One region of the Alkalihalobacillus sp. MEB130 genome, then DNA from elsewhere that is predicted to be linked to it. Evidence: predicted binding sites of a transcription regulator. Region 1 holds the regulator's gene; each other region holds the start of a gene.

Region 1 (10,192 bases):
CAAATTACTGTCATTATAGAACAAGCGATGAAAGAGGCTAATGTAACGTTTGAAGACCTAAGTGCTGTTGCGGTAACAGAAGGACCCGGTCTTGTAGGAGCGTTGTTAATTGGTGTGAACGCAGCGAAAGCTATTGCTTTTGCACATGGATTGCCATTAATCGGAGTTCATCATATCGCAGGGCATATTTATGCCAATCAACTAGTGAAACCTATTTCATTTCCTCTGTTATCCTTAGTTGTTTCAGGAGGTCATACAGAACTCGTTTATATGAAAGAAGACGGTCATTTTGAGATTATTGGTGAAACTAGAGATGATGCGGTCGGTGAGGCGTATGACAAAGTGGCAAGAACACTTGGATTGCCTTATCCGGGAGGTCCTCATATTGATCGACTAGCTGCAGAGGGAAAGGTTACAATTGATTTTCCACGATCATGGTTAGAACCTGATTCGTTTGATTTTAGTTTTAGTGGATTAAAATCATCCGTTATTAACAAGTTACACAATGTAAAACAGCGTGGGGAAGAAGTCAAAATAGAAGATGTGGCAGCAAGTTTTCAAGCTAGTATTATTGATGTTCTTGTTGGCAAAACGAAGCGTGCTGTGGAAAAGTATGAAGTGAAACAATTGCTGTTAGCTGGCGGAGTAGCTGCTAACAAAGGTTTACGGAGTGCTTTAGAGAAGGAATTTGTTGATACGGCTGTGGATGTAAGAATTCCACCGTTATCGCTTTGTACAGATAATGCAGCTATGATTGGGGCTGCAGCAAGTGTAAAATGGAAAAAACAGAAATTTGCGTCATATGAGTTAAATGGAAATCCAGGCCTTGATTTAGAACATCAGTAATATGTTTAAAACCACTTATTGGAGCAAATGCTAACGATAGGTGGTTTTTTTGGTTTCTTTGATGGATCTTGTTGAATTTTGATTGCTTATCAGGAAGAATCGTTATAAATTTACAGTTTTTTTGTCGGAAAACGTAAAATTGTTGTTAACAAATTTTATCCACAATGTTGTTAACAATGTGGGTAAAGCAGAAATTCGTAGAGAGAACGCGAGTGAAAATTGTTATTAACTTTAATGTGGATAACTCAGTGGATAATGTGAATAATTACATAAACCCTTATAATATCAGTGTTTTAGCTGTGAATAAGTGTGTGGATAGTGTGGATATGTCAGAAAAATTTGCCAAAAAGGTATGAGAGCCATGATGAAAAAGCTTACATTACTTATCTTGATGTTTTTCCTAATGCCATATCAACTAATTAGCTTTGCAGAAGTAGGAGAACAGACGAAAAAAGTAGTGATGGTATTAGTTCCTGGATTGTCAATAGAAGAAGCTAAGTGGCTTATCCACAATTCAAACGAACGTACCTTCTGGGAAAAAGCAGCGTTCGGAGCGATGAATGTTAGACCAGATGGGCCTTATTCCTACTTAAATAACATGGTCACGATGGGGGCAGGAGCAAAGGCGGTCGGCGTACAAGGGTGGAATGGTTATGAAGTAGAAGAAGAAGTGAATGGGTTTGCAGCAAATGAATGGGCTGAACAATTAACAGGAGTGAAACAAACAGAAGGGTTGGTTCATCCCGATTTTCATCGCTTAAATATAAAAAATGAACAAGGAACTCATCGTGGAGTAGTTGGGGACTTTGGTGAATTATTAAAACGATCAGGGGTAGAGCGCAACATATACGGGCATAGTGATACATTAGAAGAAAAAGTTCGTTATGGTTCATTGTTAGCACTCGATCAAAACGGTGCTGTGGATGGGGAAATACTTTCATCTGTAAAGAGTAAGCCAGGTTCTCCCTATGGAGTGGAAATGGATCGTGATCGCCTTATTCACAATCTATCAACAAATGGGGAAAACGCGAAACAGTTTTTGGTGATAGAGTGGGGAGATTTGTACCGATTATATGATCAAATGTACTTTATGGAGGAATCTCATTTTAATAAGGAGAGAAAGAGGCAGCTTCATAGGTTATCAACATTTTTATCACAAGCACAAACGGAGGTAGATGATTTGTGGATGATATCCCCCATGATGCACAAAGCTGCCTACGATGCTAAACAACAGTTAGCTCCGGTATTTTATTGGGGGCAAAACGAAGGAGGATTCCTTAGTTCTAATACAACTAGGCAAGACTATTTAATAAGTAGCATTGATATCATTCCTACGGTACTTAAATCCTTTCAGATAGAGAGTGAGTTATTCTCCGGAAATGAAATTGTTTCATTACATGAAGGAATTGTGGATAAAACATCTGCTTTTGAAGCAATCGATGAAATCGTCTTAATTTACAAAAGTCGTGCGAGTGTTTTGTCCATCTATATTACTTGTTTAGTCGTAGCTCTTATTGGTGCGGCAATCTATGGATCGTTTGGTACAAAGAAACGAAAAACATGGCGTTATATAACGAGATTGATTTTACTGTCAGCTCTTTGGTCACCATTTTGGTTTTTAGCTTTATCGGGCATCGTCAAAACGATTGGGGTTAGTGGATTTGTTCTTGCCTTAATTGGGAGCTCTTTGTTATGTGGATATGTTGTGGAGAAGGGAAGCGAAAAACCGATTTTCTGGATTGGTGTTAGTACGTTTTTATTAATTACGTTAGACATTGTCTTAGGTACGTCCTTAATGCAACGGTCCTATTTAGGATATGATCCAATCATTGGAGCTAGATATTATGGGATAGGCAATGAATTTGCAGGAGTATATGTCATATCGGCTATTATGACAATTAGTCCACTAGTTAATATAAAAACGAAGAAGGTAACGATTTTACTATTCTTGGCGATGTTTCTAACAGTTATCGTCATGCTCGGGAAGAACACGTTAGGAACCAATGCAGGAGCTACGCTGTCTGCAGGCGTTGCCTTTTCCTTTTTTCTGTATCGAATGTTTACGAAAAAATGGTCTTGGCGCTTTTTGTTCATCGTTTTTGGAATTTCAATCAGTACGTTATTTGTTTTTCTCTATATGCTACAATTAACAGGAGAACAGACGCATATTGGTATGGCATTTGAACGGTTAGTAAATGGGGATATCCGTTATATTACAGATACGATTCAACGAAAAATGTCGATGAATTTGAAGATTTTCCGTCATTCAAATTGGACGCAGTTGTTTGTAACAAGTTATTTGTTAGGTGCTATTATCTTGTGGAGAAAACGACTGCAACTAGATGGTCAAGAAAAACAGTTGTTTTTACAGACCGGTGTGGTCGCATCGTTTGCTTTGTTGTTGTTAAATGATTCTGGTGTTGTTGCAGCTGCTACCTCGATGTTCTGTGTTGTATCTGCCCATTATTATTGGTTGTCTGTAAGCAAGGAGGAGAACAATTTTGCAGTTGGAAAAACGATTAATTCTAGCCAGGCGGTTGAGGATTAGTGTTCTTATCGTAATCGCAATCGCGTTGGCTATGGATTATTTTCCTGAATTAACAGGGGGATTATTTGGGCGGACAAGCGTTTTTATTATTCTTGGTTTATGCTTTGTCCTAGCTGTTGTTGCTGAAATATTGCTCCCAAGGAAAGATAATCAAAAAGTAAATGTTCCTTTATTTGAGCATGATTTATTTTTTATTTTCTATGTTGTTGCCATAATAGGATTATACACCGTTTTAGGAGGGTACTCTCAAATCGGTCTGAACTTCAATCACCCGGTTCTTTGGGTCTTTGTTGTATATGCTCTTATTAAATGGAATCTAGATCGAAAGCATGCCAAAAAGGAAAAAGAGTAATTCGGTGTTTGTCTAAAGTAGGAGCTCATGCTAAAGGGTTGTGGCGAAAGGGGTTGACTTTTGCTACGACCCTTTTTTTCGTTTTTAAATAAATGTTTGATTAATGGAGAAAGATGATAAAAAGAGGCAAAGAAGGTAGGAGTGATCAATAATGGTTTCCTTCTTTAGAATTTTACTTATAGGGATCTTGTTACTGGTTGGGGGATTGGTCTGTACTGGTTCGACTTTTGCTACGATGAATGAGGGTGAGTTAGAAATTAGGTATTTTCATTTAGAAGCAGATAAGAAATCGGGAGACGCAATTTTCTTAAAAAGTCCTGATGGCAAGACCATGCTTATAGATTCAGGAAGCTTACGAACAGGAAAGCAATTGGTTACTAAATTGCAAACCCTCGGAATAAGTTCTGTTGATTATGCTGTTGCAACCCACCCTCATCATGATCATATTGGGGGCTTTGTAAACGTAATGGAAACGGTGAGTATTGGTCACTTGTTACTACCAAAACTAACCCATTCCACGAAAGCATACGCTGCTTTTGTGAAAAGAGTGAAAGAAAAGGATATCGGTGTTTCGTATATACGAGAAGGCGATCGTTTTAATTTAGGGAATGATGTTGAAATTGAAGTGTTGCATCCATCTGAAAATGAAGTCACCAAGAGTGTCAAAGAAGAGGAATTGTCCACAACGGATATCAATAACTTGTCTGTCGTATTAAAGGTGACCTACAACGATAACACGTTTTTGTTTACTAGTGATATTTATAAAGATCAGGAAAAGCAGTTGATGAAGAAACATCAATTAAGCGCCGATGTTTTACATGCTCCTCATCATGGGGGAGGAACATCTTCCTCATCCGATTTCATTGAAGCCGTCGATCCGACCTACACGATCATCAGTACAAATAAGTTACCTAGAAAAAGTATTGTCAGTAGGTACGTAAGAAAAGGCAGTAAGGTGTATGCTACAAGCGTAAATGGCTCCATTCTTCTTCAATCCAATGGAAAAACGATCAAAGTAGTAACAGAAAAAAAGCAAGATTAAAATAGGGGTCAGACCCCCCTGTAATGCGTTGCATTACTAAAGGGGGGTCTGACCCCATTACTGGTTTACTCTTGAAGTTCTTCCCATTCTTCCATGAGGGATTCGATTTTTTCTTTTGCTTTATCGATTTCCGATTGGATGGTTTGGGCCTTTTCATGATCTGAATAAATAGCTGGATCACAAAGGTCTTCTTCTTTTTGGGCTAGCGTTGTTTCGAGTGAATCAATTTGACTTTCAATCTCTTCAATTCTTCGTTGCCGTTGACGCTCTGCTTTTTTGTTTTCTTTATCTTGTTCGTAGGAACGTTTGTCTGGTTGCGCCGTAGCTATAGAACCACCAGATGCGGTGTTACTCCGAACAGCTGCGTTCTCTTGTTGATTTAGCAATTCACGTTGTTCCATTTCGTCTTTCTTCTCAACGTAATAATCGTAATCACCAAGATAGTTGGTGATTCTTCCGTCCTCAAGTTCGGCCATTCTCGTTGCAATGCGGTTGAGAAAATAGCGGTCATGAGAGACGAATAACAATGTACCTGGATAATCAATTAGAGCATTCTCAAGGATTTCTTTTGCATCTAAATCTAAGTGATTCGTAGGCTCATCGAGGATGAGAAGGTTGGCTTTTTTCATCATTAGTTTAGCAAGAGCAAGTCTTGCTTTTTCTCCACCGCTTAACGTAGACACTGGTTTTAAGACATCATCACCGCTAAATAGAAAATTTCCAAGCACGGTTCGAATTTCTTTTTCAGGTAAAAGAGCATGTTCATCCCAAAGCTCGTGTAAAACTAGTTTATTCGATTTTAAGTTGGCTTGTTCTTGGTCATAGTAACCAATGGTCACATTGCTTCCAAATCGGATCACTCCATTTTGAAGAGGGATATCTTTCATCAGAGCTTTTAATAGTGTGGACTTACCAGCTCCATTTGGACCAATAAGGGCCACGCTTTCCTCACGGTCAATTTCGAGATTCAAGTCCTGAAAAATCACATCTTCTCCATAAGCGACATGAAGGTCAGAAGCACGGATCACCTCTTTTCCACTTTGACGCTCAATTGTAAAAGCGAAAGAAGCGGATTTCTCAGATCCAGCAGGACGATCGAGTAAGGTCATTCGGTCTAATTGTTTTCTTCTACTTTGCGCCCTCTTCGTTGTCGATGCTCTTGCAATATTTCGTTGGATAAAGTCTTCTAGTTTTGCTACTTCGTCTTGCTGCTTCTCATATTGCTTTAACTCTAATTCGTATCGCTTTGCTTTTTCATCAAGATAAGCACTATAGTTACCTGTAAATTTCGTTGATTTTGTTCGAGAGATTTCAACAACTGTCGTGACGATTTTATCTAAGAAGTAACGGTCGTGCGAAACAATTAAGATAGCACCCTTATAACCAACCAAGTATTGCTCAAGCCACGTAAGGGTCGCGATATCTAAGTGGTTGGTTGGCTCATCGAGAATAAGAAGATCAGGCTTTGTTAACAATAATTTTGCTAATGCTAATCTTGTTTTTTGCCCTCCGCTTAAGGTTGAAATCTTTGTTCCATAATCAAAATCACCAAAATTCATTCCAGCTAATACACCACGAATATCAGCTTCATATTGATAGCCGCCTTGATCTTTAAAGGTAATTTGAAGCTGATCATATTCTTTTAAAAGTTTGGAATAACGATTTTCGTCTTCAAGCAAACGTTGATCGGACATTTGTAATTCTAAATCGCGAATTTGTTTTTCCATTTTTTGAAGAGGAGCAAATACCGTTAGCATCTCTTCCCATATCGACAGTTCCGATTCCAGCCCTGTGTTTTGAGCGAGATAGCCAAGCTCTGTGCCTTTTGGCATCATCACTTGTCCACTATCATATGAAAGTTGACCAGCGATAATTTTAAGCAACGTTGATTTGCCAGCTCCATTACGACCAACAAGAGCCACGCGTTCTCCGGTTTGAATATCTAACTTGATATTTGTTAAGATTGGATCGATACCAAAGGATTTCGATATATTTATACATTGTAAAATAATCATAGATTTCATTCCTAACTCATAAGATCATTTCTTTTAAGAGATACCATAAAAAAGAAAACCGCTTTTTTACATATAAAAAGTGCTAACAAACTGGCAATGGCTCCACGCGCCGTACGCCTTTTGAGAAGATCGCTCAAAAAGCTAAACCCATAACGGCGTTCTGCTCATTGCTTAAGAGGTATCCTAAAAAGGAAAACCGCTTTTTACTTGAAAAGAGCGAACAAACTGGCAATGGCTCCGCGCGCCGTACGCTTTTTAAGAAGATCGCTTAAAAAGCTAAACCCATAACGGCGTTCTGCTCATTGCTTAAGAGGTATCCTAAAAAGGAAAACCGCTTTTTACTTAAAAAGTGCGAACAAAGTGGCAATGGCTCCACACGCCGTACGCTTTTTGAGAAGATCACTCAAAAAGCTAAACCCACAACGGCGGCTCCGCTCATTGCTTAAGAGGTACTACAAAAAAAGAAAACCGCTTTTTTGTAGTACCTCTTAAGTGTATCGTAGAATAGATCTTTCAACAACTTCATGAACAGAGGGGTAAAACGATTACAAACTCTGTGAAATGGTGTACAATAACCATAGTCTTGAATTGCCAACTTGACGATGGTAGGAGGGAGGCAATGGATGAAAGTAGATCAAACGAAGATTCCGCAGGCAACAGCAAAAAGGTTGCCGCTTTATTATCGATTTTTGGAGAATTTGTCTGCTTCGGGAAAGCAACGTGTATCGTCAACAGAATTGAGTGAAGCAGTGAAAGTAGATTCTGCTACGATCAGACGTGATTTTTCTTATTTTGGAGCACTTGGGAAAAAAGGGTATGGGTATAATGTAAATTACTTGCTGTCTTTTTTCCGGAAAACACTTGATCAGGATGAGCAGACGAAAGTTGCTCTAGTTGGAGTCGGTAATTTAGGAACTGCTTTTTTACATTACAATTTTTCGAAAAATAATAACACAAGAATTGTAAAAGCTTTTGATGTTGCTGAAGAAAAAATTGGGGAAGAGGTAGGCGGGGTGACCGTTTATCATTTAGATGATTTTGAAAAAATCATTGACCCAGACGTAACAGTTGCCATTCTAACCGTTCCACAAGTGGCTGCACAAAAGATAGCAGATCAGTTGGTAGCTAACGGTATTAAAGGAATTTTAAATTTTACGCCGGCTCGACTTGATGTTCCTGAACATGTTCGTGTGCATCATATTGATTTATCAGTTGAGTTACAGGCGCTTGTTTATTTTCTGAAACATTATCCAGGATAAGTTTGAAATGATTGGTAACTGTAATGGAAGTCATTGCGAACTATATAATCACACTCTATAATTAGAAATAGGACAAGGAGGTGCTACCTATGGGTGGATTAGGAGCAGGCAGCATTGCGCTTATTGCGATTGTTGCTTTACTAATTTTTGGTCCAAAGAAGTTACCAGAGTTAGGAAAAGCTGCTGGGAATACATTACGTGAATTTAAAAACGCGACAAAAGGCTTAGCAGATGAAGATGATAACAAGAAAAAAGAAAACGATAAAGCCTAAGTAGGAAGGGTTTATAAATGGAACAAAGAGACATGTCGGTAATGGACCACATTGTAGAACTAAGACGAAGAATTATTATCACGTTAATCTTCTTCATTGTGGCACTCATTGCCGGCTTCTTTTTAGCTACACCACTAATCACATACTTACAAAGTACACCGACAGCTCAAGATTTGCCGATGAATGCATTTAAGATGACAGATCCCATTCGGGTGTTCATGACATTTGCTTTTGCTAGTGCACTTATTCTTACATTTCCCGTTATTCTCTATCAGTTATGGGCGTTTGTAAGTCCGGGCCTGCATGAAAAGGAGCAAAAAGCCACATTAGCTTATATTCCATTTGCTTTTATCTTGTTTCTAGTAGGTATTTCTTTTTCCTATTTCATTCTATTTCCTTTTATTATTCAATTTATGGGGAACTTATCAGAACGTTTAGGAATAACAGAGCAGTATGGCATAAATGAGTACTTTTCTTTTCTATTTCAAATTACGATCCCTTTTGGTTTATTGTTTCAACTGCCAGTTGTGGTCATGTTTTTCACTAGATTAGGAATGCTCACCCCGAGTTTCTTAGCTCAAGTACGTAAATTTGCTTATTTTATTTTGTTAGTAATAGCGGGTTTTATTACGCCGCCGGAAATTATGTCTCATTTAATGGTGACCCTCCCGTTATTATTGCTCTATGAATTTAGCATTTGGGTTTCTTATTTGACTTATCGCAAAGTACAAAGGTTAGAAAAAGAAAGAGAAAAAGAGTTAAAAGAGTGATGTGCGTCACAGCATTCACTCTTTTTTTACGTGAAATATGTGAAAAGATGAACAAACTTTGACAAAGAATGTAATAAGGTAGCAAAAAGGTGTACAGTGTTCTATACTATGAGTGTAGAGGTTGTGAAAAACTTCACATAAAAATGTGAATAGATGAGCAAGGCATTAAATACCGAATATGAAACTTCACATTGTTATGTGAGTTAAAAAAATAACTTACCTTAAAGGAGGATTTACAATGATTGGACAATTCTTTAGAGAGAACAAGTACATGGCAGGAATTTGGGTAGTATTACGAGTGTATCTAGGGTGGTCATGGTTAACTGCAGGATGGGGCAAAGTAACTGGTGATTTTAACGCAGGTGGATATTTACAAGGTTCCGTTGCCAATCCGGTCATGAGTGGTGAGGCGCTAATGTATCCGAACTACGTATCATTTTTAGAGAATATAGCGATTCCGTACGCAGATACTTTTAGCTTTGTAGTAGCGTGGGGAGAAGTGCTAGTAGGGTTAGGACTTATTTTAGGAGTATTTACTTCAGCAGCAGCCTTCTTCGGAGTTGTTATGAATATGTCATTCCTATTTGCTGGAACGATCTCTACTAACCCATGGATGATTATGATTTCAATGTTTATCATAGCAGCAGGAGCAAATGCTGGACGTTACGGTGGAGACAGATGGGTATTGCCTTACTTGAAAAGCGTTGTATTTAAAGGAAAGAATAGTGAAAAAGAGTTTAAGGGAGCCAATTTAAAAGAAGCAATCTAACTTTATGTTTAAATGTGAAATATTGAACAAACTAATTATTAGGGGGAATTAACATGATTGGACAATTTTTAAGAGAAAACAAATATGCAGCAGGAATATGGTTATTCTTACGGTTATATCTAGGTTGGACTTGGTTAACGTTAGGATGGGGAAAGGTAACTGGTGGTTTTCATGCAGGAGGTTACTTACAAGGATCTGCAGCGAATCCGGTTATGAGTGGGGAAGCAGTTTTGTATCCAAATTATGTAGCATTTTTAGAAAATGTAGCGATTCCGAACGCAGATGCGTTCAGCGTCATGGTAGCGTGGGGAGAGTTATT
Region 2 (10,192 bases), on a different contig from region 1:
CTGTTATTTATACGAAGCGAAATGATATAGTACATAAAAAGTCAAATAGATGAAAGGGAGTAAACATGGAAAACAAAACAAAAGTAGGTTGGAATTTTGACAACAGTTATGCACGACTGCCAGAAGTCTTCTTTTCTAACACCGAACCCACTTCTGTACGTTCACCGAAGTTGATTATTTTAAACGATTCTTTGGCTGCTTCATTAGGATTGGATGTGGAAACTCTCAAGAGTGAAGAAGGAGTAGCGGTACAAGCAGGAAATCAGCTTCCTGAAGGTGCAATGCCTCTAGCTCAAGCATATGCAGGACATCAATTTGGACATTTTACGATGTTAGGTGATGGCAGAGCGGTATTGCTTGGGGAGCAGATCACTTCTTCAGGTGAACGATTTGATATTCAGCTAAAAGGTTCAGGAAGAACGCCATACTCCCGTGGTGGAGACGGGAGAGCAACAGTGGGACCTATGCTACGTGAATACATTATTAGTGAAGCGATGCATGGTCTAGGTATACCAACGACAAGAAGCTTAGCGGTTGTATCAACAGGGGAGCCGGTGATGCGGGAGAAAGAGCTTCCTGGAGCAGTTTTAACCCGGGTTGCCGCGAGTCATATTCGTTTCGGCACATTCCAATACGTAGCTAAGTGGGGTTCAGTAGAGGAACTAAAGACATTGGCTGATTATACGATTGAGCGTCATTATCCTGATATTAAAGATGATGGAAATCGATATTTGACCCTTTTACAACAAGTTGTTCAGAGAAAGGCGATGCTAATAGCGAAATGGCAGCAGGTTGGCTTTATTCACGGGGTTATGAACACAGACAATATGACACTTAGTGGAGAAACGATTGATTATGGACCGTGTGCTTTTATGGACACATATGATCCAGAAACCGTTTTTAGTTCCATTGATCGACAAGGTCGTTATGCATTTGGAAATCAACCTAAAATTGCGGCATGGAATTTAGCAAGGTTTGCCGAAGCTCTCTTAGCGCTTATCCATGAGGATCAAGATGAGGCAGTTACATTGGCCCAAAATGAGATCTCTAGATTCGCAGATCATTTCCGTATTCACTGGCTTACGGGCATGAGAGCAAAGCTTGGAATTTTTCATGAAGAAGAGCAAGACGAACAATTAATTGAAAATTTACTTCAACTGATGGATAAGTATCATGCTGACTATACAAATACATTTCTTGCATTAACGTTTTCCAAACAGGAGGGCGAACTATTTGCTAGTGAGGAATTTGCTGACTGGCAGAAACGGTGGCATGCAAGAAGAGAACGACAGCAAGAATCGAAGGACGCTTCAATTGATTTAATGAAGCAGTCTAATCCAGCTGTTATTCCTCGTAATCACAGGGTAGAAGAGGCATTGGCTGCTGCTGTTGAACATGAGGACTATAGTGTAATGAATCAGCTGCTTGCCGTTCTTGCTAACCCTTATGCCCACTCAGATGAACAAGCAATGTATTCTACATTGCCTGAGTCGACAACTCAACCTTATCAAACGTTCTGTGGAACATAAACACTTTATAAAAAAGGCAAAGAACCAAAGGTTTTTTGCTTTTTTATTTATGCAAATCATGTACAAATTATATATGTATATTGTACAATGTATACTAGTTAAAAAGAACTAGTTAAATAGAATGGTATGTAGAGGAGAAGAAAATGAACATGATAATCTCAAATGCAAATGTAAATAGTGGCGAGATGAGTATCATATCAGCATATAAACAGGTGATTCCGGTTATCCAAGCTATGTTACCTGATATTGCGATAGGGCTCACCAATTGTGAAGAATGGATAGCTTATTACCCTGGACGCAAAATTGACTTAGGAATAAGAGCAGGGAGCAAAATCAATCCAGAAGAGCCGTTAGCGGAATGCATTACGTTTAATAAGAAAATAAGAACAGAAGTGGACGCACAATTTTTTGGGTTTCCTTTTACGGGTTTAGCAACACCTATACTAGAAGGCAATACCGTTGTGGGTGCCATTGCGATTCAGCTTCAAGAGCAAAATGAAAAACGTTTGTTAGGAATATCTGAGACAATGGTAGCTGCCCTTTCGCAAGCAAATGAAGGTGTGGCAACGATTGCCGAAGGAGCAGAAGGGTTAGCTGATGCAACAGATACACTGCTTGATCAATCTCAGAAGGCTTCGGAATATGTAAAAAATACAGATGAAGTTTTAAATTTCATCAAAAAAATTGCCGATCAAACCAATATCTTAGGTTTGAATGCGTCCATTGAAGCTGCGCGTGCGGGAGATAAGGGCAAGGGCTTTAAGGTCGTAGCTGAAGAAATACGAAAACTGTCCCATAATACGGTTTCTTCGACTGAGAAGATACGGAACACACTGATGAATATTCAAAAATCAATGGATGAGATATCCCTATCCATTGAAAAGGTAGTCGCAGTTGGAACCGAACAAGCCTCATCAACACAAGAGATTTCATCATTCATTGATGAAATTGAAAAAATGAGTAAAGAATTAAATACATATGCTTCAGAGCTTCTATAAGTGACAACCTGTCTATAAAAAGGAAGAAGCTAGGACTAATTAAAGGGTTTAACTGAGAATGCGAACGATGCACAACCTTAGCGGAGGAAATATACGTATACTCCTGCGGGATCAAAGGGAAGCCACTGAAAAAGTGCTCGTTTATTTCGGACTTGAAAAGGAGCTTCGACCCGCTCCCGGGATGGGGGGCACGCTTTCCGCAGGCGGGCGTTGAACTAACCGGCTGCGCCGGTGGATTTCAACCTGCCCTTCCCTCCTGCAGGAGTCGGCCCTCCCATCCCGTCCGCTTTGTTGAGAGGAAAGATAGAAATTTCCTACTCTCAACGATCGAAAATAATAGGAGAAGTAGCGTAAAAAAGGCCTTTGAGAAATGAAACTCAAAGGCCTTTTGTCTAGTCTGAAGTTTAATTTTCAACAAACATTTCACTATCTTTTTATTTTATAATTTAGATAGTACATAGATGAGAGGACTCTTCCTTCTTTGGGTTCAAAACACACATCTCGCCATGACGAACGGAGAACGAATTATTACAGCGGCAGTCCACACATTGCGTAAGCGCGAGGAGGCTCAACAGCCGCTCGCGGAAAGCGAAGTGTATTTCCGGAGCGATTACATGCATTAACTATTGTTGCGTTCGATTTCTCATTAATAAACTCTTTTGTCCCAGCTTCTTTTTTTGATTATTATAGTTTGAACGAACTTTTTAACGAAACAATTAAGTTGAAAACAAGGTTTTCTTTCGTTGTTTCTTTAGGATCAACATTGAAATAACCATGTCTAAAAAATTGAAACTTTTCTTGTGTAGCAACATCTTTCATATTTGGTTCAACAAACCCTTGTAATATCTCAAGAGAATTAGGGTTTACTTGATCAAGAAATGTTTTTTCCACAGCTGAATCTGTTTCTTCTTCTTCTAACTCTTCTGGATCATCTGTTTTCAGTAATGGTTCATATAATCTAAACTCAGCAGGAACAGCTTGTGTTGCTTCAACCCAATGTAATGTTCCTTTTACTTTACGACCCGTAAATCCACTTCCGCTTTTGGTCTCAGGATCATACGTACAATGAATTTCAACTACATTTCCTTCTTCGTCTTTAATAACATCCTCACATTTGATGAAATAAGCATGTTTGAGACGAACTTCGTTTCCAGGGAAGAGGCGGAAGTATTTCTTTGGAGGATCTTCCATGAAATCTTCTTGTTCAATGTAAATTTCTCTTGAAAACGGAATTTGCCTTGTACCCATTTCAGGATTTTCAGGATTAATTTCCGCATCAAGCATTTCTACTTGGCCTTCTGGATAGTTCGTAATCACCACTTTTAGTGGGCGAAGAATACCCATTGTCCGCGGTGCTTTTAATTTCAAATCTTCTCGTACAAAGTAATCAAGCATTTGTGAATCTACCGTTCCAGATCCTTTCGATACACCTGTTTCTCTAACAAAAGCACGAATGGCCTCAGGAGTATACCCTCGTCTTCGTAACCCTGAGATCGTCGGCATGCGCGGGTCATCCCACCCGTCAACGAACCCTTCATCAACTAACTGTTTCAATTTTCGTTTACTCATAACAGCATTGGTAATGTTAAGACGGCCAAATTCGTATTGTTTCGGAACACTCGACGTTTCACATTCTTCAATGATCCAATTGTACAAAGGACGTTGATCTTCAAACTCCGTCGTGCAAATAGAATGTGTCACATCCTCGATAGCATCCTCTAATGGATGAGCAAAGGCGTACATCGGATAAATGCACCACTCGTCGCCTGTATTATGGTGAGTTGCATGAGAAATTCGGTAAATGACCGGGTCACGCATGTTAATATTAGGCGATTTCATATCGATTTTTGCTCGTAACACTTTTTCTCCATTATTAAATTCACCTTTACGCATACGTTCAAACAAATCTAAATTTTCCTCAATAGAACGATTGCGATAAGGGCTGTCTTTTCCTGGTTCCGTTAATGTACCACGGTATTCGCGGATTTCATCTGGAGAAAGATCATCAACATACGCTTTCCCTTTGTTAATAAGAAGAACTGCTCGCTCATACATCTCTTGAAAATAATCGGAAGCAAAAAATAACCCATCCCAGTCATATCCAAGCCACTGTACATCTTCTTTAATAGCATGAACATACTCTGAGTCTTCCTTTAATGGGTTGGTGTCATCAAAGCGTAAGTTTGTTTTGCCATTAAACTCATCTGCTAAGTCAAAGTTTATGACAATTGATTTGGCATGGCCAATATGTAAATATCCATTAGGTTCTGGTGGGAAACGAGTAATGACATGGTTTCGTTTACCAGATTCTAGATCTTCTTTAATAATGTTACGTATAAAGTTCGAATTATGATCCACGTTATTCACCCTTTCTTGGTTTGTTCTGTGTATTATATTTTTTCCCAAAATACACATGTAATAGACAATATTGTATCATAAGTCATTGTTTGTACAAATGCTATTATATTACGATGAACTTCTTAAGATGAATTTCATTAGTTTCTTTGATTTGTATGTAAAAACAATGAAAGGAATGTAGTACAAAATTAGAATTTGAAGGTGTAGAGATGAATGTGAAAAAAGTACCCCTAAGGACAAAGATTATCTTCCTTACTTGTACTGTGGTCATAGTAGCCTTGCTAGTAAATAATTTTTTAACGAGTAAAAGTATTGAAAAGGCAACCATTCAAAATATCGAGGAAAAAGCGTCAACTATTTCAAAAATGGTAGCACTTTCTCCTGTTGTGATTCAAACGTTAAGCAATAATGAAGATACAACATATTTACAGGAATACGTGGAAGAGCTGAGAGAAGCAACAAATGTCTTATTTATTGTCATTTTAAATATGGACCGAATTCGAATCACTCATCCGCTTTCAGAAATGATAGGCGAGAAGTTTGTTGGAGGAGATGAAGAGATTGTTTTTGAAGGTGTGGAAAGTCTATCAATAGCTGAAGGAACATTGGGATATTCGCTAAGGTACTTCACCCCTATTTTTGATGACAATGGTGTTCAAATCGGAGCGGCAGTTGCAGGTTTTTTATTAGAAGATGTTGAGACAGCCATTTATGAAAATCGGATTATTCTTTTTATTGGGACGTTTTTGAGTTTACTTATTGGAGTACTAGGAGCTGTATTTCTATCAAACAAAATAAAAAACATTTTGTTTGGCATGGAACCACCCCAAGTAGCCAAGCTGTTAGAAGAACGAAGTGCCATGCTTCATTATGCAAGAGAAGGAATCGTAGCTGTCGATGTGAATCAAAACATTACGTTAATTAATGGTGAAGGGAAGAGGTTGTTTAACAAAGTAGCGAAAGGCAATCAAGAATATATCGGGATGAACTTATCGCATATCATACCATTTTCTGAAATGGAACATGTGTTAACGAATGGGATTTCTACGTTAGACCAGGAAATATCATTACCCAACATCGCTCTTGTTGTGAATCAAGTTCCTCTTTATGTTGACAATCATATTGTTGGAGCGGTTGCGACATTTAGGGATAAAACAGAGTTGAAAAAGCTAGCTGAGGAACTGACGGGATTTAAGTTGTATACAGAGGCTTTACGGGCTCAAACACACGAGTTTATGAACAAGATGCACGTTATTTTAGGAATGGTACAACTGAAGCGTTATAACGAGCTAGTTGTTTATGTGAAGAAGGCAACGAATATTTTACAAGATGAGATTCGTTTTATTACAAAGCATGTGAAGGACCCTGTTTTAGCTGGTTTTCTATTAGGGAAAGTTAGCTATGCGCGTGAAAGAGGAGCAGAGCTTGTTTTTAAAGAAGAATTCATCATTCCGCTGCCCCAAAATAGGGATGTTTCTCATGACTTAATTACCATTTTAGGTAACTTAATTGATAATGGACTGGATGCTGTGCAAAGTTGTACAAGAAAGCAGTTGAAGGTTTCGTCCTTCTATGAGGATCATTATCTCTATATCTCTGTCCAAGATACCGGAGTAGGGATGGATGAACAACTACTCAATGTCATATTTGATAAGGAAACTAGTACAAAAGGTGAAAAAAGAGGATTCGGTTTATATTTAGTGCATCAAAGTGTTCGTCAATTAGATGGAAACATCGATGTTATTTCTGAAGAGGGACTAGGTACAACATTTATAGTGGAGATCCCATACACGATCCAGGAGTGATAAATATGATACAAGTCTTAATTGTTGAAGATGATCCGATGGTAGCAGAATTTAATCGACGATATTTAGAAAAAGTAGTAGGGTATCAGCTTCATTCTATCGTTGCCTCAGTCGAAGAGGCATTTGAAATAGTGAAAAGCAATGAAATTGATTTAATTTTATTAGATATTTATATGCCTCAAAAAAACGGCTGGGACTTGTTAAATATGGTTCGTAGAAAAGAAGTGGAAGTTGATATTATTGTGATTTCAGCTTCTTGTGACACGGAAAGCATTAAAAAGGCGCTTAGGTATGGGGTTATTGATTATTTAATTAAACCGTTTGAATTTGATCGTTTTTATACAGCATTATGTGAATATAGAACTGAACGAAATATGATTGAATTGAAAAACAAATTTCATCAAAAGGATTTAGATAGTCAATTTTTTCAAAAACATTCTAAGAAAATCGAAATAGCCGAACTACCAAAGGGGTTAACAAGGAACACTCTTAGTCTAGTTTGGACCAACGTAAAAAATAGAAAAGTAAAACCATTTTCCACAGATGAGTTGGCAATGGACATAGGTATTTCAAGAGTTTCCCTACGTAAATATTTACAGTTTCTAAATGAAATTCACATCATTAAAACAGAGGTTGTTTATGGGAAGATAGGAAGACCTGTCTATAAACACATTGTCACTGGAAATGATGACGGCATTAGTGGATATTTATAAAAATAGCCTCTCACTGAACTGCACCCCATTTATTAGAATGGTGGTGCAATTTTTTGTTTGTAAATAAATAACAATCTTCCATTTTGTAATGTTTGAAGTGATGAAAGAGGGAAGTTGCTTTTTAAAGTTACAAAACGTTTGCATAACTTTTATTACCTTTTTATCTTCTAGAAGATCATTTATATTAAAAGTAGATTGAATGTGAAGTTATTCACAAGTGAACAACCCAATACAATTGATGGTGTGTTTACTAGTTTAAAATAACAAAAGAAATCGCAATTTTTTTTAATACGAATTGTGAATAATTTCACAAATTAAATTAAGGTAAAAAGGAGTGAGTAAAAATGGCAATACCTTTAGCAAAAGTTAAAAACATGCAACACGAATCAAAAGATTTCACCCCGCCAGAAAATAAGAAAAAAAGAGAAGTGAAAATGATTCCCTTACTAATAACAGTAGCGATTGGGGTTATTATTTGGAACATTAATCCTCCTGCTGGGTTAGAGCCTGAAGCGTGGCAGCTATTTGCCATATTCGTTGCAACCATTATTGGTCTGATTATTAAACCAGCACCTATGGGAGTCGTTGCTATATTAGGGTTAACCGCAACGGTTCTAACACAGACGTTGACGATGGGAGAAGCTTTAAGCGGTTTTAGTAATAGTGTTATTTGGCTAATTGTTATAGCATTCTTTATTTCTCGTGGCTTTATTAAAACAGGCTTAGGAACTCGTGTGGCTTACTTCTTTGTTATGAAATTTGGAAAGAAAACGTTAGGGCTATCATACGCATTGCTTTTAAGTGATTTGTTGTTAGCGCCTGCCATGCCGTCTAATACGGCAAGAGCTGGAGGAATCATTCTTCCCATTATTCGATCTCTATCTGAAACATATGGTTCACGAGCTGGTGATGGAACGGAGCGCAAGGTAGGAGCCTTTTTAACAAAAGTGGCTTTTCAAGGAGATATGGTCACCTCTGCTATGTTTTTAACCGCTATGGCCGCTAATCCACTTGCGATGAGTTTAACAGCAGAAATTACAGGAGAGACGATTACATGGACAGGATGGATGATTGCGGCGTCCGTTCCAGGTCTCATTAGTTTAATTATCATTCCGCTTGTCATTTACAAACTGTATCCACCGGAAATTAAAGAAACACCGGGGGCTGCTGAATTATCGAGACAAAAACTAAAAGATATGGGTCCGTTAAAGATATCAGAGTGGTACATGGTTGGAGTATTTTTCTTGATTTTATCGTTATGGATTTTTGGCCCGAATATGGGTATTGATGCGACAACAACGGCATTCATTGGTCTTGGAGCTCTTTTATTATTACAAGTGTTAACTTGGGATGATGTGAAAAATGAGCAAGGGGCTTGGGATACACTTGTCTGGTTTGCTGCGTTAGTTATGATGGCAACGTTCTTAAACAGTCTTGGCATGATTCCTTGGTTCAGTGGTTTGATGGAAGGTACGGTATCAGGGATGTCTTGGATCGTTGCATTAATCGTATTAGCAATTGTCTATTTCTATTCACACTATTTCTTTGCCAGTAACACGGCTCATGTAAGTGCAATGTATGGTGCCTTTTTGGCTGTATTAGTCGCTGTAGGAGCACCACCGTTACTGTCAGCTTTGTTGCTTGCTTTTTTCAGTAACTTGTTCTCTTGTACAACTCACTATGGATCAGGACCAGCGCCTGCCTTTTTTGGAACGGGTTATGTATCACAAAATAAGTGGTGGTCCATAGGTTTTGTGATCTCCATTATTCATATTGTTGTGTGGCTAGGAATTGGAGGACTATGGTGGAAGTTGTTAGGACTTTGGTAAAACAATGGGGAGGAAACGAATATGACAACTATTTCAGAAAATAAAACAAAGGTAAGAGAAATCTCGACGGAATCTATAACTCAATCTGTGAGAGCTCTTTGTATCAATGCAGCCTGTGATTTGCCTGAAGATGTGGAGGCTCTACTACATCAAGCTTTAGAAAAGGAAGAGTCACAGTTTGGTCAATATAGCTTAGAAAAAATTATAAAAAATGTGAAGTTGGCAAGGGAAGAGAAAGCTCCTATGTGCCAAGATACGGGAATGACGGTCATTCTTATAGAGCTTGGTCAGGATGTTCATATTGTTGGAGGTAGTTTAATAGAAGCAATTAATGAAGGGGTACGCCAAGGGTATGAGGATGGTTTTTTACGGAAATCAGTCGTAGCAGATCCTGTTTTGAACAGAAAAAATACAGGTGATAATACACCCGCTGTCATTCATACAGAAATCGTACCGGGCAATCATTTGAAAATTCAAGTATTGCCTAAAGGAGCAGGTAGTGAAAATATGGGTGCAGTTAAAATGTGTAAACCGTCAGATGGATTGGAGGGAGTAAAGGATTTTATCGTAAACACCATTACACAAGCAGGTGGGAATCCTTGTCCACCAGTAATTGTTGGTGTAGGGATTGGAGGAACGATGGATCAATGTACTCTACTTGCGAAGAAAGCTCTTGCTAGACATGCGGGGCAACCGAATCAAAATCCTGAATACGCTGCGCTAGAAAACGAATTACTTAAAAAGATTAATAAGTTAGGAATTGGTCCTCAAGGCTTTGGGGGGAAAGTAACAGCTCTTGCTGTTCATATTGAAACATATCCAACTCATATAGCGATGATGCCTGTTTGTGTGACATTAAATTGTCATGCAGCACGTCACAAAGAAGTGATTTTGTAAGGAGGAGATGACATGTCAGAAATGAAGCAAATCACAACGCCATTAACATATGAAAAAGTAAAA
Region 3 (10,192 bases), on a different contig from region 1:
CTTCAGTATCATGAGTGTGATAAATATACACTTCTGGCTTACTAATCGAGGACAGACTAGAAGTTCCTTCAAATAACACATTTGAATTAAAGGCCAATATAAAAAATAAAACCCCCACAACTGCCAAACTTACGACAGGAAAAAATACGTTTCTTCTTCGTCTGTTTGAAAATCGCTGAATTAATTTGTTCTCTAACTCATCAACGAATTCTGGATCGGGAGAAATTTCTTGTTGTTTTCTTTTTAGTTCATGAAGAAGATCTGCTTCGTCTTTTTTGTTCATTATATCCACCTCTCCTTCACATCTACTTCACCCTCTAGGTCTTTCTTTAAAATCTTTAAGGCACGATGATACGTAACTTTTACTTTTGATTCTTTCCATTTCATAATTTTAGCTGTTTCTTTAATAGAAAACTCGTGAATCCCTCTAAGCAGAACAACCATTCGATAGTCGTATTTTAATTGATGTAAAGCAGCATAAAGACCAGATGCCTCTTCTTTTGCTTCTACTATATCTTCGGTGGTTTTCTCTTTTGAGAGGGGAAACTTCCCTAGATAGTCTTGAAACAAATGTTTTCTTTTCTGCTTCCGTATATGATCAATCGTTACGTTTCGAGCAATGGAAAAGAGCCATGTTTTCAATTGAGATTTTCGTCTGAATGTTGAAAGTGATGTGAATAAGCGAATAAAGACCTCTTGCGTTAAATCTTCAATATCATTTCGATCGTTTGTAAATGTAGCAATAAAGCTGTATACATCATGGAAATAACAACGGTAAACCTCTCGAATTTCTTCCTCTATATTTTCATTTTCAGTCAAATCTCCACCCCCAACCGAGCTTTAATTACTGATTAGTCGAACGTCATCTTCAAAAGGTTACAGAAATGATAAAATATTTCTCTTTGATTCTCTATCACATATAGTCTCTAAACCATAACACTTAAACAAGAAAAAGTTCACGTTTTTTAACATAGTAAAAGTTTTTCGTTTACAAAAAGAAGAACAAGAATCAAGGGAATCTGCCTTGGTTCTTGTTCTCTTTTGTGTTTGAAAACTAGTTAGTTTAAAGCTAGCATCGTTTTCATATCTTCTTCAGCCGTAGTAATAAGCTTAAGATCAAATGCTTCTTGAAGAACTTGTAAGACTCCTGGTGTAATCCATTCAGGTGGCTTTGGTCCAATTCGAATGTCTTTGATTCCTAAGCTGAAAAGTCCAAGAAGGATTGCAACAGCTTTTTGCTCAAACCATGATAGTACAATACTTACAGGAAGCTCGTTAACTTCACAGTCAAAAGCTTCAGCTAATGCTAGAGCAATTTTAACTGTTGATACGGAATTGTTGCACTGTCCTAGATCAATGTAGCGTGGAATACCTGTATCGGCTACCGTACCGAAATCATGATCATTAAAGCGGAACTTTCCACAGGATGTTGTTAAAATAACCGTATCATTTGGCAATGACGTAGCAAGCTCACGGTAGTATTTTCCACCTGGTCCCGGCGCGTCACAGCCTGCGATCACAAAGAACCTTTGTATCTTTCCTGCTTTGACTGCTTCAACAATCTCAGGCGCAATTCCGATCACGGTATTATGGTGAAATCCTGTAGTTAATACATCGTCACTTTTCATATCCGCATCTGGGAGTGATAAGGCTTTTTCAATTAATGGAGTGAAGTCGTCATTTAGAATCTTTTCAACTCCTTCTAATCCTGCGATGTCATAAGAAAAGAAGCGGTGAGAATAACTCCCTTTGATTGGCATCACACAGTTTGTTGTTGCCAAAATAGCTCCAGGGAATTTCTCAAACAGACGACGTTGATCGAACCACGCCTTGCCGATATTCCCTTTTAAGTGTGGATATTTCTTTAGTTCAGGATAACCATGAGCTGGAAGCATTTCAGAGTGTGTATAAATATTAATTCCTTTTCCTTCTGTTTGCTTAAGAAGTTCTTCTAACGCAAACAAATTATGTCCTGTAACAATAATTGCTTTTCCTTCAACTTTGTTTTGGGTAACGGTTACAGGTTCCGGAACCCCCAATTTACTTGTATGAGCCTTATCTAGAAGCTCCATCACTTTTACTGCTGATGTCCCCACTTTCATTGCCATATCAATATGTTCTTGCATATTAAAATTCGAGTTTGTTAACGTCATGTATAATGCTTCATGTGTCGTAGCATCAACTTCTGGATCGGAAAACCCTAATTGTCTAGCATGTGTGGCATAAGCAGCAATTCCTTTTAAAGCAAAGACCAGTGTATCTTGCAAACTAGCAATGTCCTCGTTTTTCCCACAAACCCCGATAATGTTACAACCTCCAGTTGGTGTTTGTTCACATTGGTGACAGAACATAAAATGACCTCCTCCGATTACAATAAGTTTTTTCTTTCTATAACATGTATTTTAAATACATCTTTAGGGGTTTGCTGTGATTTTGGTCACACTATATGAAGGTTTTTCCATAAAGCTCTTACATATTGGCAATACATCTTATTTTTTGCAGAGTTGTAATCTTATAACCTTCTTTACTATAGATTTAAACCTTAGAAGATCTATTGCGGTCGTCTATGCTTCTCCTCTCTCCTTTCACGACCGCTAACTGCTCTGTTGCGGTCGTCTACACCTCTCCTCTCTCCTTTCACGACTGCTAACCGCTCTATTGCGGTCGTCTACGAATTTCTCTCCTTCTTTCACGACCGCAACCGGTTCCATTTCAGCTGTCTATGCCTGTTGACCCAAGTTAAGGCCTATACCGACTTGGGTTTTCCTTCCTCTCTTTGCTCTCACAATAAAACAAAAAAACAAGCATGAAACCAAAGATGGCCTCACACTTGTTTTAAAAATCCATTATCCCTACCTACTCCGCAACAACACTTTCGCTTCAGCTACAGACTCTTCTGTCGGCGGTTCCACGTGATCTAACGCATATTCCAATCCGAGCTCTTTCCACTTATAAACACCTAATTTATGATAAGGCAAGACTTCTACTCGCTGAACGTTCTGTAAGTCATCAATAAACGATCGTAGCTTTTTTAAATCTTCTACATCATCAGAGATCCCAGGAACAAGAACATGGCGAACCCAAATTGGGATGTTTTTAGCAGATAGGTAGTTGGCAAATGTTAAAATATGATCATTGCGTAACCCTGTTAGTGCTTGATGTTTTTCTGAATCGATGTGTTTAATGTCAAGCAACACTAAATCTGTTAATGTTAATAGTTTATCTAGTTTTCGTAAAAATTCAGGATGTTCTTGGAAGCAGCCTCCGGATGAGTCAATCGTTGTATGAATGCCTAATTCCTTACATCTTGTAAATAATTCAATAAGAAAATCTAAGTGCAGCAATGGCTCTCCGCCAGAAACAGTTATCCCGCCGCCACTACTTTCAAAGTATGGCAAATACGACTGTAAATCTTCCATGATCTCATCAACAGAGATGTCTTTTCCTTCACCCATTTTCCATGTGTCTGGATTATGGCAATATTGGCAGCGAAGCAAACAGCCTTGCATGAACACAATATAGCGTAACCCTGGACCATCGACGGTTCCACATGTTTCTATTGAATGAATTTTTCCAATCATCATTTATCCCTCATTTTCCTAGATAACCAAGGTGACGAAATATGCCCCCGCTAGTTTCTATCTTTTTTGTTGTCGTAGCTGGGGGCATGTAAGAGCTTATAGAGATTCGTGGAATGTTCGGTTAATAACGTCGATTTGTTGATCGCGCGTTAATTTAATAAAGTTAACCGCATACCCTGATACACGAATCGTTAATTGTGGGTACTCTTCTGGATGTTCCATCGCATCTAATAATGTATCACGGTTGAATACATTAATATTTAAGTGATGACCCCCTTGTTTTGCATAACCATCTAGAATTCCCACTAAGTTTGCTATTTGATCTTGGTCTTCTTTTCCTAATGCCTTCGGTACAATACTGAATGTATTGGACACACCATCGAGCGAGTACTCGTAAGGAATCTTCGCAACAGACGTTAGTGATGCAAGCGCTCCTTTTTGATCACGTCCGTGAAGTGGATTCGCTCCTGGTGCAAATGGCTCACCAGCTTTTCTTCCATCTGGTGTATTTCCAGTCTTTTTGCCGTATACAACATTACTTGTAATCGTAAGCACGGACATGGTCGGAATCGCATTTCGATAGGTTTTATGTTGTTTCAGCTTGTTCATAAATGTTTTGACAAGAGAAACGGCAATGTCATCGACGCGATCATCATTGTTTCCGTATTTCGGGTAATCCCCTTCAATTTCATAATCAACCGCAATGCCTTGTTCATCACGAATGACCTTTACTTTCGCATGTTTGATTGCGCTTAAACTATCTGCTGTTACCGAAAGCCCTGCAATTCCGCATGCCATTGTTCGGATAATTTCTTTATCATGAAGCGCCATTTCAATGCGCTCATAGCTGTATTTGTCGTGCATATAATGAATGATGTTTAGGGTATTCATATACAATTCAGCTAACCAATCCATCACTTTATCGAAATTAGCAACTACTTTGTCATACTCTAAATACTCATCTGTAATCGGACTTAATGCTGGACCAACTTGTATTTTTAACTTTTCATCCATACCACCATTAATCGCATACAATAACGTTTTTGCTAGGTTTGCACGAGCTCCAAAGAACTGCATCTGCTTTCCAATTTTCATTGCGCTTACACAACACGCAATTCCGTAATCATCCCCATAGCTCGCTCTCATCATGTCGTCATTTTCATATTGAATGGAGCTAGTTTTAATTGACATGTTCGAACAATACTCTTTAAATCCTTTAGGTAGTTGATTTGACCATAACACGGTTAAGTTCGGCTCTGGAGCTGGACCTAAGTTATCTAATGTATGCAAAAAGCGGAATGAGTTTTTCGTTACTAGTGGGCGTCCGTCAACTCCAACCCCACCAATGGATTCTGTTACCCATGTTGGGTCTCCACTAAATAATTCATTATAATCAGGAGTTCTCGCAAATTTCACTAGACGTAGCTTCATAACAAAATGATCTACAAGCTCTTGTGCTTCGATCTCAGTTAATGTACCTTCTTGTAAATCACGCTCAATGTAAATATCTAAGAAAGTAGAGACACGTCCTAAGCTCATTGCTGCACCATTTTGCTCTTTAATAGCAGCCAAGTAAGCGAAGTATAACCACTGGAATGCTTCTTTCGCTGTTCCTGCTGGTTCTGAAATATCAAAGCCATACGATGCAGCCATTTCTTTTAGTTCATATAACGAACGTATTTGTTCTGTTAACTCTTCTCTGTCACGAATCACGTCTTCTGACATAGTCGAGCCCGTTGTATTAAGCTCTTCTTGTTTTTGTTTAATTAAAAAGTCTACTCCGTAAAGAGCTACTCTGCGGTAGTCTCCGATAATTCTTCCACGACCATACGCATCAGGAAGGCCCGTTACAATACCTGCTTTACGAGCTAATCTCATTTCAGGAGTGTAGGCATCAAAGACACCTTGGTTATGTGTTTTGCGATATTTGGTAAAAACCTCCTCAACTTCTGGATCTAATGAATATCCGTAAGCTGCTAAAGAATCAGCTGCCATACGAATCCCGCCAAAAGGTTGCATCGATCTTTTAAATGGCTCATCTGTTTGAAGCCCAACCACTTGTTCTATGTCTTTATTTAAATATCCAGGACCATGTGAGACGATCGTCGACACAATGGATGTATCCATATTTAAGACGCCACCGTTTTCACGTTCTTTTTTCGTCAAGTCCATGATTTGATCCCATAACTGGCGTGAGTGATCGGTTGCTTCAGCTAAAAACTCATCATTTCCTTCATATAACACGTAGTTTCGTTGAATGAAGTCTCTCACATCTACATCTGATTGCCATTTTCCTTGTTTAAACGTTCTCCAATTCTTCATTTCATTCACCCTCGCTCTCATCGTTTCAATAATGAGAGTACTCATTATTGAAACGTGAATATTTTCACAAGGTCAGGTGCATGAGTAACATCGTTTCATTTCACGTGCACCTAACCTACCATCTTTAAAACTATATCGTTTATTACCTTACACTTATCAGTTTAGTAGAATTTTCTCGTTTACAATGTGATAAAAATCACAAAACATGATTGTAATTCGTGACAAAATCATGACATCGTTACTAAACGATTAGAAATACATTGTCGCCCTCAATTTCAATTAGGTACGTTTTTACGATTCCTCGGTCCGGAGCCTGAACCTTTCCATCTACTAATGAAATCATCCAATCATAAAGTGGACAATATACAAATTCGCCACTAACAAGACCGTCTGCTAATCTACCGCCTTTTGGGTGGGGACTTTTGTTCTCGATTGCTCGCACATCTCCATTGCTTAATCGAAAAACAGCAATTTCTTCATTATCTACGACAAAAACTTGCCCTACTTGAACAGGTAGTTGATCATACTTGCCTATATTCATGCGTACACCTTGATAAATCATACTAACTCTCTCCTAACTATTTTTGATTGGTTATTAGTTCACGTTTTGTGTAATAGGCATCACGAATGGATTGATCTTCTACTGCTTTCATCCAAGGCTCTTCATAGCGAGCAAGTGTTTCATTTAATCTAGCATTTAGTTCATTTCTTGTTTTCTCATTTGCTAGTATTTCTTGAACATGATCTAGTCCCACACGCTCCACCCATGTTGATGTACGTTCTAAATAAAGAGCTGTCTCACGGTAATATTGTAAATAAGCACCTGTTATTTCATAAACTTCTTCTTCTGTTTTCACTTTGCATAACAGATCACCAGCACGTAAGTCCGTCCCACCATTACCAGCAACATAAATTTCCCAGCCGCCGTCTAGTCCAACAATTCCAACATCTTTAATGCCAGCTTCGGCACAGTTTCTCGGACAAGCAGAAACGCCCATTTTTACTTTGTGTGGTGTATCAAGACGCTCAAAACGTTTCTCCAATTCAATTCCGAGACTCATTGAATCTTGCGTTCCGAATCGGCAGAACTGCGCACCAACACATGTCTTTACTGTACGTAATGTTTTACCGTATGCGTAACCAGATGGCATTCCGAGATCTTCCCATACGGCTGGCAATTGGTCTTTTTCTAACCCGTACAATCCAATTCGCTGTCCGCCAGTAATTTTCAGAAGCTGCACATCATATTTCTCTGCGACATCGGCTAACTTCCGTAAATCTTTTGCTGTCGTTACTCCACCATACATTCTTGGAATAACAGAATACGTACCATCTTTTTGAATATTCGCATGCATTTTTTCATTCACTAAACGAGAATCTCTTTCATCTAAATAAGAAGGATGAACCATTCCTAAGAAATAATTAAGAGCTGGTCGACATTTTGAACAACCCTCCTCGTTTTTCCAATCTAACACGTTCATAACCTCTTTAATCGTTTGAAGCCCTTTTTCACGAATTTCAGAAACAACCTCATCCCGACTTAATGTCGTACATCCACAGACAGTCTTTTTCTCTTCCGCATGTGCAAATTCTTCACCTAGTGTGTAAGCAATGATGTCCTGAATTACCGGCTTGCATCGTCCGCATGACCGCCCAGCATTTGTACATCCGCCCACTTGCGCAACGGTCGTCAGTCCTTCTTCTTGAATGGCATTGACGATTGTTTCTTTGCTAATTCCGTTACACCCGCACACGACCTCATCATTTGGCATGCTAGCAATATCGCTGCCTTCTGTGTTATTTCCTGATTGAAGAAAAGAAATAGTAGTAGATTCAGACACATCTTGCTTTTCATTCAACATTCTAAACAATCGGTTGCTGTCCTTCGTATCACCGTATAACACAATGCCAACGATGCGATTATCCCGTATTAATACTTTTTTATACACACCTTCGTACTCGTTGTGAACGACGATCGCTTTTGATGTTGGATCATCATAGATTTCTCCCGCTGAGAACAAATCAATTCCAGATACTTTCAATTGTGTTCCCGTGATGGAACCTTCATATCCTGTTTCTTTTTGTCCACAAAGTGTTTGAGCAAGAACTTTTCCTTGTTCATATAGAGGAGCAACCAAACCATATACAATTTCCCGATGTTCAGCGCACTCTCCAACTGCATACACATGAGGAACATTAGTCTCCATATAGTCATTCACGACAATTCCACGATTGACATATATTCCACTTTCACTTGCTAGTTTGACATTTGGTTTAATTCCTGCAGCCATTACGACTAAATCTGCTTTTGTTTCTGTTCCATCTTTAAAGCGAATACCTTCCACTCGGTCAGATCCCGTCAATTCAATCGTTGCTTTTTCCATTAAGAAGTTCATGCCTTGTTCTTCTAATTCTCGTTTCAGCATAGAGGACGCTACTGCATCAAGTTGTCGTTCCATTAAGTGTTCCATTAAATGCACAACGTCGACTTCCATACCTAGATGAATCAACCCTTTGGCTGCTTCTAACCCTAGTAACCCCCCACCAATAACAACGGCTTTTTTATACTGCTTAGCGGTTTGGATCATTTCTTCACAATCTTTTATATCACGGAAACCAATAACCCCTTCTTTGTCAGCTCCTGGCACTGGTAAAATAAATGGCAATGAGCCAGTTGCTAAAATTAATTCGTCATAACGAGTTTCTCTGCCTGTTTCAGAGATCACTTTCTTTTCTTCTGTATGAATTTCTGTAATTTCTTCCCCTGTAAACAACTGAATGTTATTAGACTCATACCAATGTAAGTCATTTATAATCGTCTCATCAAATGTCGTATTTCCTTGCAGTACATTTGATAGTTGTATGCGGTTATAGTTAGGATGAGGTTCGTTTCCAAAGATCGTAATCTCGTATAAATCACGATTCACTTTTAAGATTTCTTCAATAACACGAACTCCTGCCATCCCATTTCCGATCATAACCAATTTCTTCTTACTCATTTTAATCCCTCCATGTTGTTCACCATTTCACATTCTCTGTTTCTATGCTCATTGTAGGACATAATTTTCTGCTTTTATGTGAGTTACATCACACTTTGCCAATTTTTTGTTCAGAACTTCACAAGCTTTTCATTAGAAAGCTTGTTTAATGTTTTTTCTATTATGTATTTATGTAATTTCAAAAAAATAAATTCCGTGTCTCATCTTATTATATATACCTTACAAAACGGCCCTAACTCCTTAGTAAAAATAAAATTTTGTGATATTCATCACTTTCACATCAGTCCGTTCTTTGTATGATTTGGGTGTGATCAAAAGAAGTATTGTAAATACATTAATCCATTATTGGGGGAAAAGAACATGGGAAGAATAAAAGAATGGAATCCAGAGAACGCAGAATTCTGGGAAAAGGAAGGAAAAAGGCACGCAAAGAGAAACTTATGGATCTCCGTACCAACACTCATGCTCGCCTTTATCGTTTGGCAAATTTGGTCAGTGGTAGCGGTAAGATTAAATGACATTGGCTTTGCTTTTACAGATGAACAATTATTTACATTAGCAGCAGTTCCGGGACTTGTGGGTGCATCCTTACGATTTGTATACACATTTGCTGTAGGGAAATTCGGAGGGAGAAACTGGGTTGTATTTTCTACAGGAGTCCTACTTATTCCCACACTCGGTATTGGATTCGCTGTACAAAATCCGGATACACCGTATTGGGTTATGTTAACGTTAGCCGCTTTATGTGGACTTGGAGGCGGTAACTTCTCTTCAGCTTTAGCAAACATCAGTTTCTTTTTCCCGAAAAAAGAAAAAGGAACAGCTCTTGGTATTAACGGTGGATTAGGAAATATGGGTGTGTCAGTTGTTCAGTTTGTTACACCACTTATTATTGCTGTTAGTACATTTGCTTTTATCGGCGGAGAAGGTCAAGTTCTAGCAAACGGTCAAGAAATTTGGTTACAAAATGCAGCATTCATTTGGGTGATTCCCATTGTCGTCATGACGATTGTTGCCTACTTCGGAATGGATAATCTACCAACGGCTCAGCAGTCTGTAAAAGATCAATTTGTCATTGTAAAGCGCAAGCACACATGGATTATGACGATTTTATACGTTGCAACATTCGGTTCTTTTATCGGTTACGGAGCAGCATTTCCATTACTGTTACGCTCTCAGTTCCCTGATTATGTTGCATTAGCGTTTCTAGGTGCATTTCTAGCAGCAGCCTTTAGACCTGTAGGTGGATGGGTTTCTGATAAATTTGGTGGCGCAAGAGTGACGACTTAT

Evidence for each region. Region 1 encodes Rex, which represses fermentation and respiration genes when NADH is low (regulators of the CRP and FNR family bind a similar motif). Its sites were predicted from a motif close to TTGTGAAATATTTCACAA; they were not measured.
Region 2: the regulator Rex is predicted to act here: its motif matches at 7,699-7,716, upstream of N0O92_RS11510 (anion permease).
Region 3: the regulator Rex is predicted to act here: its motif matches at 5,956-5,973, upstream of pflB (formate C-acetyltransferase).

Annotation. Positions count from the first base shown of each region.
Region 1 covers NZ_JAOANA010000024.1:6,850-17,041, forward strand. The annotation lists gene tsaD (tRNA (adenosine(37)-N6)-threonylcarbamoyltransferase complex transferase subunit TsaD) at 1-846, shown strand, start outside; gene N0O92_RS19505 (MFS transporter) at 1,211-3,394, shown strand; gene N0O92_RS19510 (hypothetical protein) at 3,348-3,746, shown strand; gene N0O92_RS19515 (ComEC/Rec2 family competence protein) at 3,898-4,788, shown strand; gene N0O92_RS19520 (ABC-F family ATP-binding cassette domain-containing protein) at 4,854-6,803, opposite strand; gene N0O92_RS19525 (redox-sensing transcriptional repressor Rex) at 7,427-8,062, shown strand; gene N0O92_RS19530 (twin-arginine translocase TatA/TatE family subunit) at 8,152-8,334, shown strand; gene tatC (twin-arginine translocase subunit TatC) at 8,352-9,104, shown strand; gene N0O92_RS19540 (DoxX family protein) at 9,343-9,873, shown strand; gene N0O92_RS19545 (DoxX family membrane protein) at 9,927-10,192, shown strand, end outside.
Region 2 covers NZ_JAOANA010000010.1:17,349-27,540, forward strand. The annotation lists gene N0O92_RS11485 (protein adenylyltransferase SelO) at 66-1,529, shown strand; gene N0O92_RS11490 (methyl-accepting chemotaxis protein) at 1,673-2,527, shown strand; gene N0O92_RS11495 (glutamine--tRNA ligase/YqeY domain fusion protein) at 3,212-4,885, opposite strand; gene dcuS (DcuS/MalK family sensor histidine kinase) at 5,101-6,690, shown strand; gene N0O92_RS11505 (response regulator) at 6,696-7,403, shown strand; gene N0O92_RS11510 (anion permease) at 7,778-9,232, shown strand; gene N0O92_RS11515 (fumarate hydratase) at 9,254-10,129, shown strand; gene N0O92_RS11520 (Fe-S-containing hydro-lyase) at 10,142-10,192, shown strand, end outside.
Region 3 covers NZ_JAOANA010000011.1:47,619-57,810, forward strand. The annotation lists gene spoIIP (stage II sporulation protein P) at 1-283, opposite strand, end outside; gene N0O92_RS12415 (RNA polymerase sigma factor) at 283-819, opposite strand; gene hcp (hydroxylamine reductase) at 1,059-2,351, opposite strand; gene pflA (pyruvate formate-lyase-activating protein) at 2,853-3,584, opposite strand; gene pflB (formate C-acetyltransferase) at 3,678-5,924, opposite strand; gene nirD (nitrite reductase small subunit NirD) at 6,145-6,465, opposite strand; gene nirB (nitrite reductase large subunit NirB) at 6,482-8,902, opposite strand; gene N0O92_RS12445 (NarK family nitrate/nitrite MFS transporter) at 9,263-10,192, shown strand, end outside.